Shinella zoogloeoides: one gene and its partner. The protein of the gene in region 2 interacts with the protein of the main gene of each other region in a pairwise test. Links are inferred from orthologs where the notes say so. Each region holds a gene or a part of one and is shown on either strand. Other genes may lie near its edges. The genes, in order: Q9316_RS10105 and groL.

The links.
Region 1: the proteins of groL (region 2) and Q9316_RS10105 interact in binary tests that used the Escherichia coli proteins (3 or more experiments, as listed by UniProt). The link is inferred for Shinella zoogloeoides from one-to-one orthologs.

The regions. Positions count from the first base shown.
Region 1 is NZ_CP132311.1:1,810,814-1,813,984, forward strand. What follows is about bases 110-2,961. They hold Q9316_RS10105 (ABC transporter ATP-binding protein), read right to left. Parts: upstream 2,003-2,961; coding sequence 1,217-2,002; downstream 110-1,216. Other genes in these bases: Q9316_RS10100 (MlaD family protein), read right to left, coding at 110-1,161; Q9316_RS10110 (ABC transporter permease), read right to left, coding at 2,011-2,961. In the rest of the region: more of Q9316_RS10100, read right to left, coding at 1-109; more of Q9316_RS10110, read right to left, coding at 2,962-3,165. UniProt on the Escherichia coli protein: Part of the ABC transporter complex MlaFEDB, which is involved in a phospholipid transport pathway that maintains lipid asymmetry in the outer membrane by retrograde trafficking of phospholipids from the outer membrane to the inner membrane.
Region 2 is NZ_CP132311.1:639,937-643,154, forward strand. Bases 39-2,937 are described here. They hold groL (chaperonin GroEL), read right to left. Parts: upstream 2,359-2,937; coding sequence 718-2,358; downstream 39-717. Other genes in these bases: Q9316_RS04045 (hypothetical protein), read right to left, coding at 39-243; groES (co-chaperone GroES), read right to left, coding at 2,415-2,711. Also shown: more of Q9316_RS04045, read right to left, coding at 1-38; Q9316_RS04060 (TIGR01459 family HAD-type hydrolase), read left to right, coding at 3,028-3,218.

The DNA of each region.
Region 1 (3,171 bases), 1.2 Mb from region 2 along the record:
CGCCGCCTGCTTGATCGACTGCAGGGTCGCCTTGGCTTCGGCAAAGAGCGATTCGGAATCGCCCTCCCCGAGGAAGCCGTCCAGCTTGGCGAGCACGCCGTCGACGCGCGTGGAGGCGGCGTTCAGCTTGTTGCTCATCTGCTGCACGTCGGTGATGATCTGGTCGATATCCTCTTCCCGCGCGCCGATGCGGTTGGCGACGCCGGTGACGGAGGCGATGGCCTTGCGGGCGTCGGCGGTGGCGACGGAGATGTTGTCGATCGCGCCGCCGATCTTCTGCGTATCGACCGCGGCCATCAGGCTGTCGACCTTGTCGAGCGTTGCCGTGGCCTGCTTGCCGAACGTATCGAAGGTCTCGGCCGTCTTGCGGAAGGTCTCGACGGTCTCCTTCACGCCGCCCGAAGCGTCCGCGATGTCCTTGCTGACCTTGTCGACATTGCTGACGAAGTCCTCGACCTTCTTCGGATCGACCGCCTTGATGAGCGAATCGACCGAAGCGAGCGTCGAATCGAGCCGGCCGGAAAGGTTCTTGAACGTGTCCGAAAGCCCGCCGACGCTTTGCAGGAACTCGTCGATGTTCTCGCCGTTGCGGGCGAGCGAATCGGAGAATCGCTCCGCATTGCGGATGGTGGTGGTGAGCGGCCCGCGTGCATCCGCGACGAAGCCCTGGACGTCGGTGATCGCCGCGTCGGCGCGCTTGAGGATCTTGTCGGCGGTCGACAGGATGTTCGTCACGCTCGACTGTTCGGCCTCCAGGATGGCGGCGGTCTCGTTGTCGAAGGCCTGGCGCAGGATGTTGGGATCGTCGGCATTACCGCCGCCGAGCTCGATATAGGCAGCGCCCGTCAGGCCCTGCACTTCGAGGACGGCAGTGGTGGACTGCTTGACCGGCGCGCTGGTCGAGACCTCGGTCATGGCGACGGAAAAGCGCGGATCGTCCGCATCGATGGCCAGGCTGCGCACGGAGCCGACCGGAATGCCGTTGAACCGCACGGGCGAGCCGACGGAAAGGCCGTTCGCCGAGCCGGGAATGCGAATGGCGAGCTGCGCCATCTCGCCGCCGCGGCCATATTGCGACATCCAGTAGACGAAGACGAAGGCGGCGGCCATGACCAGCACGGTGAAGAAACCGACGAGGGCGTAGTTGGCTTTCGTTTCCATGCTTTCGGGTTCCGTACTCGCAGTTCCATCCGCCGGGACGATCCGTCCCGGATGTTTATGCCTCTCGCACGATCGACCGCGCACGCTTGCCCTGGAAATAGGACTGCACCCACGGATCGTCAAAGGCCAGCATGTCCTCGATCGTGCCTTCGACCAGAACCTTCTTCTGCCCGAGCACGGCGATGCGGTCGCATACCGAAAACAGGCTGTCGAGGTCGTGAGTCACCATATACACGGTGAGGCCGAGGGTGTCGCGCAGTTTGGCGATGAGCTCGTCGAATTCCGCCGCGCCGATCGGGTCGAGGCCGGAGGTCGGCTCGTCGAGGAAGACCAGCGCCGGATCGAGCGCCAGCGCGCGGGCCAGCGCCGCGCGCTTGATCATGCCGCCGGAAAGCTCCGAGGGAAACTTGTTGGCCGCCTCCGGGGCAAGGCCGACCAGCTCGATCTTCAGCCGCGCCAGCTCGTCCATCATCGCCTGCGGCAGGTCGAGATATTCGCGCATCGGCACCTGGATGTTTTCCTTGACCGTCAGCGCCGAAAACAGCGCGCCGTGCTGGAACAACACGCCGAGCTTCATGTCGAGCGCCAGGCGCTCCGCCTCGCTGGCCTTGTCGAAATCGGTGCCGAAGATGCGGATATTGCCCGAGCGGCGCGGCAGGAGGCGCAGCACCGTGCGCATCAGCACGGACTTGCCGGTGCCGGACGCGCCGACGAAGCCGAGGATCTCGCCGCGATAGATATCGAGGTTGAGTTTGTCGAGCACGATGTTGCTGCCGAAGCCGACGGTCAGGTCCTTGACCGAAAGGACCACGTCGTCCTGTTGTGCCGAAACCGAAGCCATATGCATCCCTAGAAGTCGATTGCGGCGTAGAACATGGCGAAGAGGCCATCGACGAGGATGACGACGAAGATCGCCTTCACCACGGCGGCGGTGACGTGGCGGCCGAGCGATTCGGCGCTGCCGCCGACCTTGAGCCCTTCCACCGAGGCGACGATGCCGATGATCAGCGCCATGAACGGCGCCTTGATCATGCCCGAGACCACCGTCGACAGGTCGATGGCCTCCTTGAGGCGCGAGAGGAAGGTTTCGAAGGTGATGCCGGAATAGGACCAGGCGACGAAGGCCGCGCCGCCGAGCGCGGCGAAATTGGCGATGATCGTCAAAAGCGGCAGCGCGACCGTCAGCGCCACGAGGCGCGGAAAGACCAGCACGCCGACGGGGCTGAGGCCCATGACCTTCAGCGCGTCGATCTCCTCGCGCATCTTCATCGAGCCGATCTCGGCGGTGATGGCGCTGCCCGAGCGGCCGGCGATCATGATGGCGGTCAGCAGCACGCCGACCTCGCGCAATTGCAGGATGCCGACAAGGTCGACGACGAAGACCTCCGCGCCGAAATAGCGAAGCTGGAAAGCGCCCTGCTGGGCGATGATCGCGCCGATGAGGAAGGACATCAAAAGGATGATCGGCACCGCGCGAACGCCCATATGGTCGATCTGGTGCACGATCGCCGCCGGCGAGCCACCGCTCTTGCGTCCGAGCTTCAACTGCGCGCCGCGCACGGCCGAGCCGAGGATGAACATGGCCGCGACCGCATCGTCCCAGACATCGACCATGATGCGGCCGACCGGCGCGAAGATGCGTTCGAAGAGCGTTTGGCGCGCCCCCTTCTCGTCGCGCGGTTCGGCGAGCTTTTCCGGCAGCGCGGTGATGAGATCGGCATAGTGCGCGCCGCCCCCGTCCCGCACGCTCACCTCGGCGCCGCCGGCCTGCCGCTCGGTGATCGCCCGGCGCAGCAGCCAGGCGCCGGCCGTATCCATCTCGGCGACGCCGCTGAGGTCGATCTCCAGCGCACCACCCTGCCCGCCCGCGATCTCGGCAAGCCGCCGGCTCGCGCCCACCGCCGTCGTGTTCACCCATTGACCGGAAAGACGCCAGATCTCCCCGCCCTTGCCGGGCAGGCTTTCGGTCTCGATCTCGGCTGTGGCGTTGGTAGCGGTGGTCAAGTCTCT
Region 2 (3,218 bases):
CAGCACGCGCGCGCGATCGAGCGGCTCATAGCAGCGGATGAGGTTCAGCAGGCCGCAGGTGCGCTGCGGCAGGCCATGCGCCTGCATCGCCTTGTCCCCGAGCATGAAGAGCCCGTTGGAAAGGTCGCCGGTCCAGCGCTCCGTCACGCAATACTGCGTCAGCAGCTCGTTGTCGCTCTCGTCGAAGTCCATCGAACCCGGCAGGAAGGGCGAGGAGAGATCGGTCTTGATTATCTTGAACACCTACGACCCCAGGGCAGTTGCTCGAATTGGATCCGCACGCCCCGCCTTTGGGGGTGCGACACGCTAAAAAGCAGCGCTGGCTGACTCCCCCGAAGCCGGCCGAACCACTTTCTCATGTACTGAACTGCGTCCGGCTCCTACGGTGTGTATCGGATCGGACGTACGCGCAAAAACCGCCGCTGGCTCTCCGTCAGAGCCTTCCGGCGGTTCTCATGGGACTCAAGGGTTCCGTCAGCACACCGACTGTCATCGAAAGCAGGCACTGAACCCCGGGTGAATCTTAAAGTTCACTTGGAGCGCTTTTATAGTGCGTTTTGAATGCCATCAACGGCTTTTTGATAATTATTGTACAAATGGAAAAAATCTTTTCACGGTAACGATACAGGTGCCGCCGCGCCGCAAAACAGAAAGGGCGGCCCGAAGACCGCCCTTTCCGAACTGAACCGGATGGCTCAGACATAAGACCCGAAGGTCTTACATCATGTCCATGCCGCCCATGCCGCCCATGCCGCCGGGCATGCCGCCCGGTGCATCCTTCTTCGGCAGTTCGGCGATCATGGCTTCCGTCGTGATCAGCAGCGAGGCAACCGAAGCGGCGTTCTGCAGGGCGGTGCGGACAACCTTGACCGGGTCGACGATGCCGAGGGCGATGAGGTCGCCGTATTCGCCGGTCTGGGCGTTGTAGCCGTAGTTGTCTTCGTTCTTGTCGAGGATCTTGCCGACGACGATCGAAGCTTCGTCACCTGCGTTTTCCGCGATCTGGCGAACGAGGGCCTGGAGGGCGCGGCGGATGATGTTGATGCCGGCTTCCTGGTCGTCGTTTTCGCCCTTGGCGGCGATCTTCGTGGAAGAGCGGAGCAGGGCTACGCCGCCGCCCGGTACGATGCCTTCCTGAACGGCAGCGCGCGTCGCGTTGAGGGCGTCGTCGATGCGGTCCTTCTTTTCCTTCACTTCGACTTCCGTCGAGCCGCCGACGCGGATGACGGCAACGCCGCCAGCGAGCTTGGCCAGGCGCTCCTGGAGCTTCTCGCGGTCGTAGTCGGAGGTGGTTTCTTCGATCTGGGCCTTGATCTGCGCGACGCGGCCTTCGATTTCAGCCTTCTGGCCGGCACCGTCGACGATCGTCGTGTTTTCCTTGGAGATCGAAACCTTCTTCGCACGGCCGAGCATGTCGAGCGTGACGTTTTCGAGCTTGATGCCGACGTCTTCGGAGATCACCGTGCCGCCCGACAGGATGGCGATGTCTTCGAGCATGGCCTTGCGGCGGTCGCCGAAGCCCGGAGCCTTGACGGCAGCGATCTTGAGGCCGCCACGCAGCTTGTTGACGACGAGCGTCGCGAGGGCTTCGCCTTCGACGTCTTCAGCGACGATGACCAGCGGCTTGCCGGTCTGGACGACGGCTTCGAGAACCGGGAGCATCGCCTGCAGGTTCGAGAGCTTCTTCTCGTGGAGGAGAATGTAGGCGTCTTCGAGGTCGGCGACCATCTTTTCCGGGTTGGTCACGAAGTAGGGCGACAGGTAGCCGCGGTCGAACTGCATGCCTTCGACGACTTCGAGTTCGGTTTCGGCGGTCTTGGCTTCTTCAACCGTGATGACGCCTTCGTTGCCGACCTTCTGCATGGCTTCGGCAATGTCGAGGCCGATCTGCTTCTCGCCATTGGCGGAGATCGTGCCGACCTGGGCGACTTCTTCCGACGTGTTGATCTTCTTGGCCTTGGCCTGGAGATCCTTGACGACTTCCGCGACGGCGAGATCGATACCGCGCTTCAGGTCCATCGGGTTCATGCCGGCTGCAACGGCCTTGGCGCCTTCGCGAACGATGGCCTGGGCAAGAACGGTTGCGGTCGTGGTGCCGTCGCCGGCGATGTCGTTGGTCTTGGAAGCGACTTCGCGAACGAGCTGGGCGCCCATGTTCTCGAACTTGTCTTCCAGTTCGATTTCCTTGGCGACGGAAACGCCGTCCTTGGTGATGCGCGGAGCGCCGAAGGACTTGTCGATGACGACGTTACGACCCTTCGGGCCGAGCGTTACCTTGACGGCGTCTGCGAGGACGTCGACGCCACGCAGCATCTTTTCGCGCGCGGTGCGGCCGAATTTGACTTCTTTGGCTGCCATTGTGTGAACTCCTGAATGAGGTATCAGCGAATTTCGAAAGGAACGTTACCGGCAGATCAGCCGATGATGCCCATGATGTCGGCTTCCTTCATGATCAGAAGGTCTTCGCCGTCGAGCTTGACTTCGGTGCCCGACCACTTGCCGAACAGAACGCGGTCGCCAGCCTTGACGTCGAGCGCGATGACCTTGCCGGATTCATCGCGGGCGCCGGAACCGACGGCGACGACTTCGCCTTCCTGCGGCTTTTCCTTGGCGGTGTCCGGAATGATGATGCCGCCCTTGGTCTTGGCTTCGGATTCGACGCGACGAACGACGACGCGGTCATGAAGCGGGCGGAAGGTGGTGCTTGCCATTGTCTTATCCCTCGATCAAATGACACTGCGGATCGTGAACGGATCCGCCGGATTGATGTTAGCACTCTCCGTTTGTGAGTGCTAGCGATGCCGAGATAGGCGGCGGCGGCTTATGAGTCAAGAACGGCGCCCCTAAATTATTTCGGCCGGAATGGTTACCGCTGCCGCCAGATGGGAGCGATATCCCACGGCATCAAGGCAGCCCGATGAAATTTCGTCCGTTTCCCTGTGGATGGGGCAAAATTGCGGGGAGAGGCTTGTTTTCTTGGCGTCGCTTTGCAATGTCGTCCGGCTTATCTCGATACGGAAACCGTTCATGGCTCAGCGCATCCAATCCTTCCGCGACATCGCCTCACACTATGACGTGGTGCTTTGCGACGTCTGGGGCGTCCTGCACAACGGCGTCGAGGCTTTTTCCGCCGCCTCCGAAGCGCTGGCTGAAGCCCGCGCGGCGGGCCTGACGGTGGTCCTCATCACCAATTCGCCGCGCCCGCATCCGGGCGTCAA